One region of the Paenibacillus sp. N3/727 genome, then DNA from elsewhere that is predicted to be linked to it. Evidence: riboswitches for the same ligand, from Rfam matches in the RefSeq annotation. Region 1 holds a riboswitch; each other region holds the start of a gene.
The links. Region 1 has a riboswitch for thiamine pyrophosphate ahead of tenA (thiaminase II). Riboswitches for the same ligand answer to the same signal wherever they lie in the genome.
Positions count from the first base shown of each region.

Region 2: it holds a riboswitch for thiamine pyrophosphate, as region 1 does, so the genes downstream of both, MNQ98_RS02840 (ABC transporter substrate-binding protein) here and tenA (thiaminase II) in region 1, are expected to answer to the same signal.
Region 3: it holds a riboswitch for thiamine pyrophosphate, as region 1 does, so the genes downstream of both, MNQ98_RS24990 (ECF transporter S component) here and tenA (thiaminase II) in region 1, are expected to answer to the same signal.
Region 4: it holds a riboswitch for thiamine pyrophosphate, as region 1 does, so the genes downstream of both, MNQ98_RS20220 (Ykof family thiamine-binding protein) here and tenA (thiaminase II) in region 1, are expected to answer to the same signal.

Region 1 is NZ_CP093336.1:1,246,381-1,250,160, reverse strand. Features, by position in the region: gene thiD (bifunctional hydroxymethylpyrimidine kinase/phosphomethylpyrimidine kinase) at 1-153, opposite strand, end outside; gene thiM (hydroxyethylthiazole kinase) at 150-992, opposite strand; gene tenA (thiaminase II) at 1,054-1,719, opposite strand; TPP riboswitch at 1,861-1,964, opposite strand; gene MNQ98_RS05565 (LLM class flavin-dependent oxidoreductase) at 2,030-3,109, opposite strand; gene MNQ98_RS05560 (DHA2 family efflux MFS transporter permease subunit) at 3,199-3,780, opposite strand, start outside.
Region 2 is NZ_CP093336.1:632,164-635,943, reverse strand. Features, by position in the region: gene MNQ98_RS02850 (GGDEF domain-containing protein) at 1-849, opposite strand, end outside; gene MNQ98_RS02845 (VOC family protein) at 1,227-1,610, shown strand; TPP riboswitch at 1,700-1,810, shown strand; gene MNQ98_RS02840 (ABC transporter substrate-binding protein) at 1,914-2,945, shown strand; gene MNQ98_RS02835 (MTH1187 family thiamine-binding protein) at 2,991-3,284, shown strand; gene MNQ98_RS02830 (ABC transporter permease) at 3,281-3,780, shown strand, end outside.
Region 3 is NZ_CP093336.1:5,368,980-5,372,759, reverse strand. Features, by position in the region: gene MNQ98_RS25000 (SDR family oxidoreductase) at 1-788, shown strand, start outside; gene asd (archaetidylserine decarboxylase) at 792-1,595, opposite strand; TPP riboswitch at 1,763-1,877, shown strand; gene MNQ98_RS24990 (ECF transporter S component) at 1,964-2,593, shown strand; gene MNQ98_RS24985 (ABC transporter ATP-binding protein) at 2,586-3,780, shown strand, end outside.
Region 4 is NZ_CP093336.1:4,388,032-4,391,811, reverse strand. Features, by position in the region: gene MNQ98_RS20230 (class I SAM-dependent methyltransferase) at 1-395, opposite strand, end outside; gene MNQ98_RS20225 (nucleotidyltransferase domain-containing protein) at 538-1,251, shown strand; gene MNQ98_RS20220 (Ykof family thiamine-binding protein) at 1,444-2,043, opposite strand; TPP riboswitch at 2,119-2,219, opposite strand; gene MNQ98_RS20215 (nitroreductase family protein) at 2,385-2,990, opposite strand; gene MNQ98_RS20210 (ABC transporter permease) at 3,473-3,780, shown strand, end outside.

The DNA of each region.
Region 1 (3,780 bases):
ACCAAGTGTATTCTGTACCGTTATCGCAGTAATCGCCGACATGCCATATACGCCAAGCTCCTGAAACGTCTTAAGGTCCGCTTGGATTCCGGCTCCTCCGCCACTGTCCGAACCGGCAATCGTCAACGCTCTGGTAACGCGAATGCTCGTCATCGTCTGTCACCTGCAGCGGCTGCACCCAATTCGCGAATAGCTGAGCAGCCAGCTACCGAACCCGGGTGCAGCTTGGAGAGCTCATCCAGGAACGCGATCTGGAAGCTTCCGGGTCCGAGATCAGACGTACGATCCGCTGCCTGTGAGGCAGCCGCACTATAAAAAGCGAGGCCTACAGTACCTGCCAGCATCAGGTCCGGTTCAACCGCAGCGAAGGCGCCCAGCACCGAGGTCAGCAGACAGCCTGCTCCCGTAACCTTCGTTAGCAGCACATCTCCACCGCTTATGATCCGGACTAACGTTCCATCGGTAATGACATCCTCCTGTCCGGTGATGGCGACGATCGTGTTCAGCTCTCGCGCGGCACGAATCGCCAGGTCCACATTACCGCCATCCGCGCTGTCTCCAGCATCCACGCCTTTGATCTCTCGTTCCTCTCCCACAAGATGCGCGATTTCAGCTGCATTGCCCCGCACCAGTGAGATCTTGACCTCGCTGAGAATTCGCAGAGCCGACTCCGTCCGAAACGTTGTGGCTCCCGCGCCCACCGGGTCCAGCAGAACCGGGACGCCATGGGTATTCGCCGATTGCCCGGCAATAATCATCGCGTCCACCAATTCGCGAGACAGCGTTCCGATGTTCAGCACCAACGCGCCTGCGATCTTCGCCATGTCAGCGACTTCATCAGGCGAATAAGCCATCACCGGCGATGCGCCCAGCGCGTAAAGGCCGTTCGCCGTAAAATTGGTCACCACCACATTTGTCATATTATGTACGAGCGGTTTGTTTGTTCGCACCTTTTCAAGGAGAGTAGAAAGCTCTTGATCCAGCATACTCATATTGATCAGCCTCTCTTATCATTATGGAATCGCAAAAATATCACAAGTCAGCAGCCTACACCTACAATGGCCACTCCTCCTGCCGGTAAGCCATGTCCCAGAACATATACTCCAGCTGGCAGCTGAGCATGAAGTGTTCAGCCATACGCTCACGCTCGGCAGCCGTTGCTTCTTGCGCCCACGCATCCACACGATTACGGAAATTGGCTGCTGCATCCTCGGCCCGGTTCCCGTAAAAATATATCCACTCATAGAACGGATGGGTCTCATCCGGCTGAACCTCATCCAGCAGCTTCCGGCCGATCTCCAAATACGTCCAAGGACAAGGCAGCAGCACGGCCATGATCTCACCGAGACTGCCTTCATGCGCAACCGTCAACATGTGACGAATATAATGATGCGCGGACGGAGCGAGCGGATACCCTTGCATTTCTTCATAAGTTACCCCTGCAACAGCACAGAAATTTTGATGCGGATGCACCTCGCTGTGGAGAATAAAAGAAATCTGTTCATTAAAATCTGCAATCTCATCCCGTGTTCTACATTTGGAAATCGCGATCCCGTAAATCCGCATATAAGCATTCAAATACTCATAATCCTGTTTGATATAATGAATCAGCTGTTCCTTGGACAAATTCCCATCTGCGATACCTCTCACAAAGGGATGTTCATAAATCGCCTGAAAAATGCCGTCCGCCTTCTGACGGAGCTCTTGCGTAAAGCTCATCTTTCCCACCTCCAACATAATGAAGAGCAGGAAGTCCCGTAAGACAGCACCCTCGGAACAACACAAAAAAGCCGCCCCGAAAGCTGGAGCGGCTTCATCTATATGCCTATGAGTGTGAACGAACACATCGCATTTAAGACCTTATGACCGACTCCACTTTCCTACGCTAGTATGAACTAGATCAGGTTCAAAGGGTCCAAGATACACTCTTGTCTCAGCCGCTGACGGCTCCCCTAGTGGACTTCCTATTCTATTGAGTAATACTGTACAAAGGTTTACTAGATCTGTCAATTATCACTATATGAACAGACTAATATGGAGTTGCAATTTTACCCTTCTCGCCCTGAACCGACCCGCTCTCCCACACCGAACTCGGAATTTCCCGCTTCAGCACAGGTGCCACTTCCTCAGCAAACCGGTGGAGCTGCTCCTGCTGATCCGCCTCAGTAAGACCGTCAACGCTGATGCTCAGCACGGAATGTCCGAAGGCTTCGTGATAATTTAGGATTTTCTCGATCACCTGCTCCGGACTACCGATGAGTGCCGGACCGTTCTCCATATTATCCTCCAGGCTCTCAAACGGCGATTGGTTATGCTTAGCTGATTCCGTTGCACTGAAAGCATTATAGTACGGCTTGAACCGGCGTATAGCCTCTTCTGTTGTATTTCCCAGGTAGAGACTGCCCGAACCCGCTCCAACCACCGCTTTGGCTGGATCATGCCCGTAGTAAGCCAGGCGTTCACGATAGTGATCAATCAGTACTTTGTATTTAGCCTTGGGATGAAAGGAGTTCGATGAGAAAATAGGCTCCCCGAACTGGGCTGCCAGCTCCGTCGACAAGGTGCTTGACGCACTGCCGTGCCAGATCGGAATGGAGGATTGATAAGGCCTCGGGTAAGTCGTCACTTCATGAAGAGGCGGACGGTAGCGGCCTTCCCAGGTAACATTGTCCTCGGTCCACAATCGCTTCAGCAGCCTGTACCGCTCAGCCATGGATTCCCACTGCTCTTCCTCTGTAATGCCAAAGAGCGGGTAATGCCGCGGATCATTGCCCTTGCCGATAATCATGTCCAATCTTCCACCGGACAAATGATCAAGCGTCGCATAATCCTCTGCGACCCGGACTGGGTCTAGTACACTCAGCACCGTGACCGTGGTCAACAGACGGATACGGGATGTTCTCGCTGCAATCGCGGTTAGCACAACAGGGGGAGAAGAAGACAGGAATGGAGCACCGTGCCTTTCCCCTACACCGTAAGCGTCGAAGCCCAATTTTTCAGCGAGGATGGCCTGTTGGATGACATTTTGAAATTTTTGCTGCGGGGTCCAAGACTCCCCTGTTACGGCATTGGGGAGGTTCATCATTAAGCTGAACAAAGCCACCTTCATCTTTTCGCAGCCTCCTACTTAAAAGTTCATGTCCACTTACGTCAGGTGCTTAGCGATCATACCGTGAACAACCTCTATCTAAAATCACATTACATCGAATCACTGATCTTGGAGCTGCCGGAATCCACGGCACGCCCTCTTCTCCGGAGAAGAAGAGCTAGAGGAACTGCCAATGCCACTAGCGCGCTCGCGATAAGAAAAACATCATCGATGCTCCGTGTGTAGGCCGCCATATGCAGCCACTCCGGGCTTCGGTCGGAAGGGCCGGTAAGCAACCGGGATTCATGGACGTTCATCCGCGCATAGAACAGTGACGTAAACATGCCGAGTGAAATCGAGCTGAACACCTGCCGCAGCCAGTTAAGCAGCGCTGACGCATGGCCTGACTCCTGCTCCGTTACTGCTGCCATGGCAGCACTTGTTGCTGGGGAGAGCGCCAGCCCTGATCCGACATTGCGGATGCACATCCAGACCATGACGGAGATCAGCGTCGTTTCCACATGAAGCCTGCTGAAACGGAAGGTTGTGACCAACAGGATCAGGCTGCCCAACGCGATGAGAAGAGCCGCTCCCCAAGAGGCATACCACTTGCCCGACAGGAAGGTTGCGATGGTTAGGCACGCCGCTGCCGGAAGAAACAGCAGTCCGACCTGGAAGGGAGTCATTCCCTG
Region 2 (3,780 bases), 610 kb from region 1:
AAAAAGCCACCCGAGAACACCGTACGGCAGCAGATACTTTACCAAAAACGTCCCAAATGCAGGCTGCTTGTCCTTCACGATGTCCTTTTCCCGCATTCCAGAAACCGAACGTACGCCCGCCATTCCGATAAGGAACACAGCTGTTGTCCAGAGCAGATCCAAATAAGGGTTCGGAACAGCCCCCACCAAATCGACAGTAACTAAATAAAATAGATTACCGATTACAAAAGCCAAGCCACCAAAACAAAGATACACTGCAACCATTGCCTGAACTTGCTTGGCATTAGCATACAAGACAAGTGTGAAAAATATCAGTATAATGCCGCACACTGGATACATCAGGTTTACCCAGAGCAAGGTCCCTTCTCCTTCTAGGAGGTAACCCTGCAGTTGAGGCTTCAAGAGATATTCCCAACTTACCGTAATAAAGACGATAAATATAATAACGATATCAAACATAAACCGCAGACCTCTAAGCAGTCCTTGTTCGTGTCCGAACAAATAGACTAGCCCTGTGGTAAACAACACCATCTCCATGGTCCAGAGCCAATCCGCGGCGCTCAGTTCAGCCAGATATTCTCCCTTGGTCCATATCGGATATGCCCATACGAACTGGGCTAAGCCTTCGCAGATCAGCCCCAGCATGACCAACAGCCAAAAAATCCGCAGCGATCCCATATGCCGCAAGGCAGCTAAAGCGAGGTATCCTGAAGCGGTGAGCGGCGCGATAACTGTCAGGACCCTCTGAACAGCCACGGCTTCCGGAACCCAAAGCACAACCATAAATTGAACAAACAAATATATGACCGCCAGCCTCAGCGGTGCCATTCGTGCTATATTCCAGTTCATAAGCGTTCCCCCTGTAAAAGGTTAGCTTGTGTAGACATGATGTATGTAGTAGGCCTAAAGAATTATGATATTTATCTATTGTAATGATACTTTTTACCCACCAGGAAGTAAAGAATAGAACGCAAAAGTGTAAGATTTGAACCTACCTGTGGAAGATCTTCTCCCTTTTACAGTATAATGAAACCATAAAAAGACCCGACGCCGACGGTTAATCACCCCCTTGGATGCTTGCCGTTGCTGCCGCGGGCCTAACTCTTATCAGTTTGGTAGCTTACATGCTTCATATGAAATTCGTGTAACCCCACTTGACAACTAGGAATTAAATGCTATGATTCTTTTAATTTCTTAAACTTTCATTTTAAAGGAGTGCCTAAAGGATGTCACAGAGACGACTGGATCATGTAGGTATTGTGGTGCGGGACCTGGATAAGACGCTTGCATTTTATACGGAAGTTGTCGGACTTGAGCTAAAAGGACGGCTTACACATACGAACGGAGTCATAGAGCTGGCATTCCTCGGCTTTCACGGTGCAGATGAGACCGAAGTCGAGCTTATTCAAGGGTACAGCGATTCCCTTCCGGCTGAAGGGACGGTACATCACTTTGCTGTAAGCACAGACAACATTGAAGAAGAATACGCCCGGGTAAAAGCTCTGAATGTACCGCATTTAGATGAAGAAATCGTTACTCTGCCAAACGGGCATCGCTACTTCTTTATTCACGGTCCCGAAGGGGAGAATATTGAATTTTTCCAGCGCTGAGGATATCCATAGCTTTCAGGCCTTCACTGGACAGATGTTGAACGCCGGACTATAATACACGTAGTTAATCATAAATTATGTGAACAACTTCATAAGAACCGGGGTGCTGGAATTGGCCGGCTGAGATTGTATACCTTAACATACTGACCCTTATACCTGATCTGGGTAATGCCAGCGTAGGAATGTGTATCTAGCGGTCTCTTTATACCGCTATCAACCTTTGCGCTCGTATGCGTCCCGAATTTCGGGACGCTTTTTTTGTGATTAGGTAAGTAGAAGTAATTGTTCAGAAGGAGAGAGAACATGGTACGGAATAAAAGATGGATGTCCTTGGTCATACTCTGCACGGTGCTGCTTGTCGTTGCCGGATGCGGAAACAAAGAAAAACCGAACAATGAAGGAGCTAGTGATTCGAACAAACCTGCTGCTGAGCTGCGGGACGTTCAGGTCATGCTGGACTGGTCGGCAAACACGAACCATACAGGGCTTTACGCTGCAAAAGATCTTGGATATTACGAGGAGGAAGGGCTCAACGTCAAGATCATACAGCCTGGTGCTGGTGGCAGTGATGCTCTGGTCGCCTCAGGCAAGGCTGACTTCGGTGTCAGCTACCAGGAAAGTGTCACTCTGGCACGGACTCAAGGCGTGCCGCTCGTTTCGATCGCAGCCGTGATCCAGCACAATACGTCCGGGTTTGCCGCTCCGGTTGACCGGAATATTAAAAAAGCAGCCGATTTTGAAGGAAAATCTTACGGCGGCTGGGGTTCCCCTGTAGAAGAGGCTGTGATGAAATCGATCATGGAGAAGGATAATGCCGACGTAAGCAAGGTAAAAATGATTAATATGGGAGATGCGGATTATTTCACTGCCGTGAAGCGCGATATTGATTTTGCCTGGATCTTTTATGCTTGGACCGGTATTGAAGCCGAGCTTCGCGGAGAGAAACTGGATATGATTTATGTAAAAGACTATTCAGAAGCGCTGGATTATTATACACCTGTACTGGTCACGAGCGAGAAAATGATCAATGAAGATCCGGAACTGGTAAAAGCGTTCATGCGCGCCACGGCTAAAGGCTATGACTACGCCATTAAACAGCCGGAAGAAGCAGCTGCACTCCTCTCCAAGGCGGTACCCGAGTTGGACAAAGATCTGGTGCTGGCTAGCCAGAAGTGGCTCAGCCCGCTCTATCAAGACGATGCTCCCCGCTGGGGAGAACAGAAAGAAAGCGTATGGAAGGGCTATGCTGATTGGATGTTTGAACGTAAACTGCTGGATAAGCCGCTCGAAGCAAGCAGCGCGTTCACGAACGATTTTTTACCGGATAGCCCATAAATCGCAGAACCATAGATCCGATATAACGAAAGGATGGAATGGACCATGGCAAGTACACTGCTCAGCATTCAAGTGATTCCCAAGACGCCCGACGGTCGGGATAGCATACCTTATGTAGACGTAGCGATCAAAGTCATTCAGGAATCAGGCGTCAAATATGAGGTGAACGCGCTGGAAACGACACTGGAAGGAGAACTGCCAGAGCTGCTGAAGATTGTGAATGATATGCACGAAGCACTTTTCCAGGCTGGTTGTCCGAGCGTCATATCCCAAGTGAAAATCGCGCAAAATCCTGAAGGAATCAGCATGGACCGGCTGACTGAGAAATATCGTCCATGAGGATTTGGTGGAATCGTCTATGGCCGCCCTTTGTGGCGGTCCTCTTCTTTTTAACAGTGTGGCAGCTGGCTGTCTCCTTGTTCCATGTGGAAGATTGGATCCTACCTCCGCCTTCGGACATCGTCAGGGAAGCCGCTGCCGGAGCCGAAGATCTGCTCGGACATATACTTGCCACCCTGCAGCTGACACTGATTGGCTTCGCCATCGGAACAACTGTCGGTCTGGTTATCGCGCTACTTCTCCATCTGGTCCCTTGGATGAAAACCGCACTATACCCGCTTCTCGTCGTAAGCCAAAATGTGCCGACAATTGCGCTGGCTCCACTGCTCATGATCTGGTTCGGGTTTGGAATCTTACCTAAGGTTATTGTCATTACACTCGTGTGCTTCTTTCCGGTCGCCGTCTCAGCCATGGATGGTCTTGCTCGTACTGACCGGACGATGATGAATTACATGGAGATGGCTGGTGCAAGCAAATGGCAGACGTTCCGCAAGCT
Region 3 (3,780 bases), 2.2 Mb from region 1:
GTCTGGAATTGGCGGGACAGGGATACCAGGTGGCGGCGGGAATGCGAAGGCCGGAAGGCTCGGACAGACTGCTCAGCTTAGCAAGGGAAGCAGGATTGGAATCACGGATTCATGTGGTCACGCTGGATATATGCGAGCCGGAATTGGTAAAGAACGCTGTACTTGAAGTTGAGAAGTTATGGGGGCGTTTGGATCTTCTTGTGAACAATGCGGGTGAGGCCGTTGGCGGATTTGTAGAAGAGGTGCCGCTTGAAGCATGGAGGAAACAGATGGATGTGAATTTCTTCGGAACCGTATCTGTGACACAAGCCGCCCTCCCACTCATACGCAGAACAGGAAAAGGCAGAATTATTTTTATGAGTAGTATTAGCGGAGTAGTCGGATTTCCGGGTTACGGACCATATGCCTCCTCAAAGTTCGCTGTAGAAGGATTTGGTGAATGCCTCTCACTGGAGCTTCAGCCGTTAGGAATCGATGTGGTGCTGATCGAACCCGGTGCGTATGGTACAGCCATATGGAGTAAAGGGTTTAGCGATATTAGCGCACAAGAGGGATCTCCCTATAGGGCTATGCTGGATGATGTGCTGAATTTCTCAAAAGCAACCGCCGAAAGCAGTGGCGACCCACGAGAGGTGGCCCATCTGGTGGGGGAAATCGCACGGATGAAATCTCCCCGATTCAGATATCGGCTGCCGAAGGGCACCCGTATGACCGTTACAGCCAAGCTGCTGCTGCCTTACCGGATGTTCCAGCGCATCGTGTTGAAAACGCTGAGCAGGAAGCGCTGAAATTCAGGAGTTCTTGGCTGGCGGCTCGTGGAGCAGGCCAAGCAATTCTCCCATCTTAACCTTGTCCCCGAGCTTTAGATCACCACGAGGCGTGAAGGTTCCGTTCTTTGTTAGTAGGACGACGGTAGAGCCGAATTCAAAGTAGGCGAGGTCATCGCCATTGCGCCATTCATTCGTCTTCTCGTCGGTATAACGAATACTGCTGACATTCATAGCGCCAACCTTAACAACGGCCACTTCGCCGTGTTCATGCCTGATATATGTAATGAGTCTTTCGTTGCGGCTGAGTACATTTCGGATATTGGTGAGCGCAAAATCGTTCACCGGATACACCTTGCCCCGGAGATGTTCGCTTTCTGCTTTCTTACCGGTTACCGGGGAATGAATCCGGTGGTAGTCGGTAGGACTCAAGTAAAGCACGAATACATAGCCATTAAGATAGTTCCCCATCCGTGGAGAATGGTTCAGCAATTCGTCGACGGTATAATCCTGGCCCTTTACGTTCAAAATGGTTCCCGCTTTGACGGGGCCCATGCCTGTGATAAGGGCGTCAACAGGACTGGTCATGGCGCTCGCTGTTTCATCGATTGCGCGCATGCCCATTTTTAGACGGCGGGAAAAAAATTCGTTTAGCGAACGGTATTCATGTATTTCTTTTTCAGCCTCATGGGCGGGAATTTTATATATTCGTATAAACGTTGGTATGAGATAACGGCTCCATCTGCTGTGGGAAAAGCTACCCATGATGCGGGATACCCACTTTCGGGAAGAGAGTTCTGTCATTAGCCTCAGTAATTGTTTAGCCATGTAATTCTCCTTTGTGCTTGCATTAACAAATAGCGTTTTTGGATGTATGCGCACTCTGCATTATATTGACATAGAATAAGGGCTAAATCAATAAAAAGGGGATTTTGAAAAAAAGGGGCTTGCAAATTCAGGAAGGACTGGTGTATTTTAAAGTCAGCTTAAAACCGAATAGGGAATACGGGGGCTTGAGTGAATCAGGCTGAGACTGCAGATGTTGATCCCGCTGCTGACCGTTAATCTGAACTGGGTAATGCCAGCGTAGAGAATATCCGACCCTGATAGGGCCTATTTTCCGTCTGCGCATATTTTCCAGACGGTTTTTTGTCGTGTTTGTTAATTCAATTTGGGGTAAGAGGGGAGAAGCTGTGATGCAATCTGGTGTTGAAGCAAAAAAGAATGGAAATGTTAGAAGGGGACTGCGGCTTAGTGATATTCTCGTTACGGTTCTGGTCTCGCTTGTTCTAGGTGTGGTATACCATTTCTGGGGTTCGGTATACAGCCTGTTTAAGCCGTTATTTTTTGAGGCGGATGAGATGCTGTACGGCATGTGGTTCGCAGCAGCTCCGCTTGCATTTCTGTTGATTCGCAAGCCAGGGGTAGCATTAATTGCAGAGCTTGCAGCTGCGCATGTTGAAGTACTGTTCGGAAGCGGCTGGGGATTGAATCTGCTTCTGTACGGTATCATACAGGGTCTGGGAGCGGAGCTGGTATTTGCCGCCTTCCGTTACCGGAAACATGCTGCCTGGACTGTTGCTCTGGCCGGTGCAGCGTCTGCAATCGGTTCGATGGTGATGGATTTCTATTTAGCTTATACAGACAATTATGTGTGGTGGATGTTTGTTGCCAAGTACAGCATGCGTGTTGCGAGCGGTGCGTTGATTGCAGGACTTCTGATGTTCGCTTTGGCCAAGGCATTGGAGCGGACAGGTGTAACCTCACTGCTTCGACCTGCTTCAGCCAAAGATTATGAAGCTCTGGATGATCCGCGCCATGTGTGAGAACCCAGGTGATCAGCATTCAGCGAGTGCTGGCGAAGGAATGGTACCATCCCATTCATTGTATGTGGAAGGGCTGCGACTGAAATTTCCGGGTGAAGATCGGCTGGTGTTTAAAGATCTGTCTTTTGCTGCCCAAAAAGGGGAAAAGGTGCTTCTGCTCGGACCGAGCGGATGCGGTAAATCCACATTGCTTCAGGTACTCAGCGGGATGATACCCCATGCGATAGAGGTCCCGATGAAATGCTCGGATCAGCGGATTCCGTCTTCTTGGGCGTATGTGTTTCAAGATCCGGACACCCAGTTTTGCATGCCGTATGTGGATGAAGAACTGGCCTTTGTGCTCGAAAACCTTTGTGTACCACAGGAAGAGATGATTGGCCGGATGCAAGAAGTATTAAGTTCCGTTGGCTTGCGCTTAGAAAATTTACATATTCCGATCAGCCATCTTTCCCAGGGGATGAAACAGCGTCTTGCACTCGCATCGGCGCTGCTCCTTCAACCGGAGGTGTTGTTTCTGGATGAGCCTTCAGCGCTGCTGGATCCGGAAGGCCGGGAACAGATTTGGGAAGCTGTGAAGTCCGTTTCAGATGGACGGACGCTCATTATTGTAGAACACCGGATTGAAGAAATGGCAGCTTATGTGGACCGGGTGGTGCTGTTTGGCCCGGATGGCGTGATTCTGGGCCAGGGAAGCCCCGAGGTCGTGTTTACCGCATTTCAGAAAGAGTTAACGGAATACGGCATCTGGTATCCTGGCGTATGGGACGACTATGCCGGATCTCCTACCGGGGCGGAAACCTTTCGATCGTTAACTTCGGTAACGGTAAGGACGGAATTATGTGAAGATATAGATGTGGAAGGTCTGTGTGTGGTCAGCGCAGCCCATATAAGAGAGTTATCCACAAATTCGGGTAGCGGAAATATCAGCGGAATTACGGGATGGCATGGTGGAGAACAGGAACAATTCCATGTGGGGGTAGTGAATCAGGACCCGGTACTTGAACTGAGCGATTTCACGGTGCTCCGTAAAGGGCAGCCGGTTGTGGCAGTTGATAAAGCTACGGTTTATCCGGGCGAATTCGCAGCCGTCATCGGGCCGAACGGAGCAGGTAAAAGCTCACTGCTGCTCGGTCTGATGGGACTGCTTAGGGCGGAAGGGGAATACCGTCTTGGTGGAGATATTGTCC
Region 4 (3,780 bases), 3.1 Mb from region 1:
TACAGCGTGCCTCCCTTGGTTAATACCCGGCAGTACTCGGATAACGATTCGGTTGCATTGGTGAATACCGTGACTGACTCTGCAATCACGTAATCAAACTGCTCATCCTCAAATGGTAAAGAGCACACATCAGCCTGAAGGAAGTTAATATCCAGACCCATGGCTTCAGCACGCATTCGGGCTTTATTCAGCATGTTCTCATGCAGATCAATAGCGGTAACGCTATATCCTTGCTCGGTCAGGTGACATGCAGTTCTACCGGTCCCACAGCCTACTTCTAAAATACGGCTGCCTAGGGGAATTGGTTCTTTCCGGAATAACCTTAGGGTTGCTTCAAATCCTCCCGGATGAGCGCTTCCCATTCCTAATTTGGATAGCATGTTGATATAGTTCATGATCTTGAGTCCCCCAATTCTTCCTTTATTCGGTGTAAAGTGTATTCGTCTATTTACCATATGTTTAAGGTACCTTTGGGGTTTTAGCTGAATTTAATAATTTGAGCCCGTTTTTCTCGGCTGAGGAGGTATTTATCAAACAATGGGGGAACGCATCGTGAAAACTGAGCCGTTTGAGGCAGCCAAACAACTGATATTTCGGGACTATCCGAATTGCTTGATAGCTGTTTTAGGAGGAAGTGCAGGCAGAGGAGAGCACAACGAACAATCTGATCTCGATATTGTGCTTATAGATGACAGTGTGGAAGACTTCAATCGAAAAACGATTGAATCATTCGGCTGGGTCGTGGAACTGTTCTTCCTGACAACGTCAGGATACCGGGAGCAGTTTGATGCAGGTGTAATGGCCGGAAATCCAACTCTGCAGCGGATACTTGCAGAAGGGAGGGTAATACTTTCCCGCCCGGAAGGGGAGAAGATTCGAGAAGAAGCCCAAAGCGATCTGGATTATGGCCCGTTGCCCTATACTTCATTTGATATTGATGTAGCCCGTTATGCTGTAACCGAATTTATGATGGATTTAAAAGCCTCAGACAAACGTGTAGAAATGTGGTTTATCGCTCAAAAATTGACTATGCTGCTTTGCGAGTTTATTCTTAGAGCAAATCAACATTGGACGGGTGAAGGAAAGACATTATATCGCTTGCTGTCTGCATTTAATTCCAGCATCGCGACGGATTTGGAGGACGCACTTGAGATGCTGTATGTTCACGATGACCGGGGAGCTTTGCTTGAATTTGTGCCGAAACTCCTACAGCCTTATGGAGGACCTCATTTAATCGGGTATGAAGAATAGCCGAGATTGGGGGTATTGGTCGTTACCAAATCGCTTCCATCTCAATACATTTATAATGTGATTTTAGATCACACGAAACTTAAACTCAGGAGGAATCCACATGGGTATAAGCAACTAAGCAGAACAAAAGAAACAAGGCTCGGCCTGCAATCAGGCCGAGCTCATCTTTGTTTTGTGTGATAGTATCATGTGCTAGATTTCTTTTGGTGAAGGGCTATTGGCCGATACCACAACTGTCATAACCAGATGGCTTCGGTCAGTTTGAATTGCATGCATAAAGGCATCTTCGAGCGTGTCGAACACCCTTGATAATGTGCCGTCCAGTCGGCTGGCATAGTGGATGCCTTGTGTTAAAGTCCCTTTTGATTTTGCTCGCTCAACCTCTTGGTATATGATGTCCATATAATTTTCTGTGCCGAGTGGATAGAGCGAGAAATGACAAGCAGTTTCAATATTAGCGGAACCCGCAAGACTTTCGTTCATACGTGTATCATCTTCAGACATATACACATCACCTTTGCTGTCGCCTGGACATCCAATGGAGAATGTTCCATTAAATACGGTATGTACGCCAGTGGCCGCTGAATGCGCGAATATCGCACGGGTTACGTCAAATACATGTTCAGCTCTGCCTCTAATACAAGTACATAAATCATCGGTATACATCCATACCTTGTCCGTGTTTACGGACGCCAATGCTTCTGTAATGACCTGAACGAACCTGTCTGTCATCGGAAATACAGAGAAACGGCAGCCTACGATCCTGCTGGTCCCGCATGCTGGATTATTCATACATAATAACCTCCTAATAAGATATAAAAAAACTGCACCCTGTGAAGGAGTGCAGTTTTATGCTTATAGCAAAATAAACATAAAGCTCCACTTCCCCACGCTAGTATGACCTAGATCGGGTAGTAAGGGTTGACGAACAATTCGTCTCTCAGCACGAGGCACCCCTAGTTCAGCTTGAAAATGAGTCAGTAAGTTGAGTGAAAATGAACTTCAATGAATTGAAGATAAAATCGTTATAGCGATATTGTACGCGCCGTGACCAGGATATATCAATATGTATAAGATACTATAAATAATGAAAGAAAGCACCGATTATAATCGGTGCTTTCTTGAATAGGTTCTTATTTAAACAGCTTTACGCGATCTTCAAGAGGTTGGAATTCTTTCTCGCTAGGCTTGGCTGTAGGTTTGCCGAAAGGCATTTGAGCTATAAGCTTCCAGCTTTCAGGAAGGTTCCATTCGTTTCTTACTTTCTCATCAATCAGTGGGTTATAGTGCTGCAAGGAAGCACCAAGACCTTCTGCTTCAAGTGCTGTCCATACTACGAACTGAAGCATTCCGGAAGACTGCTGAGACCAGATTGGGAAGTTATCCGCATAAAGAGCAAAGTTTTCTTGCAGGTGTGAAATAACGCTGCTGTCTTCAAAGAAGAGAACAGTGCCGTAACCTCCACGGAAAGCAGCCATTTTTTGAGCGGTGGGTGCAAATTGCTCCTCACTTCCGCCTACAACTTCTTTAAGAATACCTTCTGTCATGTTCCACAGCTTATCGTGTTGTTCTCCTAAAAGTACAACCACACGGGCGCTTTGGGAGTTAAAAGAAGACGGAGTATGTTTTACAGCTTCATTTACGATTTCCTGGATACGCTCATCCGAAATAACGGAATCTTTGCTGATTGCATAGTGGGAGCGGCGATTCTTGAGGGCAGTGCTGAAATCTGTTGACATAAAATAAAATCCTCCTAAAATTATCATTTTTGCATTTTCACCTGATATAAGCATTTCCTTGATATACCTGTGATTATGCATCTTGGTTTCTAATACTCGGATCAATCGTATGGAGTTCTCACAACGTTCACTAACTTACGTTTTGTAAGAAATGATTGATACGTAAGTATCTTAGTATAATACAGAATGCTTTGTCAAGATTTTTATTAATCACTTTTTTTGAAGTTTAAACAAATAATTGAACCAAGCGATTTAAACAAGTGATCTTATCATGTAAGAAACTTAATATTATGAACAAATGATGAACAGATATTCTAAAAATTAAAAATATAATTGAGTTTGATTCTCAATTATACTTGTCGGGTTGAGAATGTGATGATATAATTCACTTTAGATCGCAAATGATAATCAATCTCATTGAGAGTGATATCCACATCCAGCCGGATCATACCGGAACTGCATCCCGCATAGAAGGAAGAGCTATGAATAAAAGATACTTGATTGCAGCAGTAGTGGTGTTATCCATTATTTCCTTATTCATAGGAGTAAAGGACATTTCACCGCTTGACCTGTTCCGCATGACGGAGCAACAACAGCATATTATGCTAGTCAGTCGTATACCGAGGCTTATCAGTCTAATTCTGGCGGGAGTCAGTATGAGTATTTGCGGCTTGATCATGCAGCAGCTCAGCAGGAACAAATTCGTATCTCCAACAACGGCAGGGACTATGGATTCCGCAAGGCTGGGTATTCTGGTAGCGATGCTGGTGTTCTCAACCACGGGTCCTCT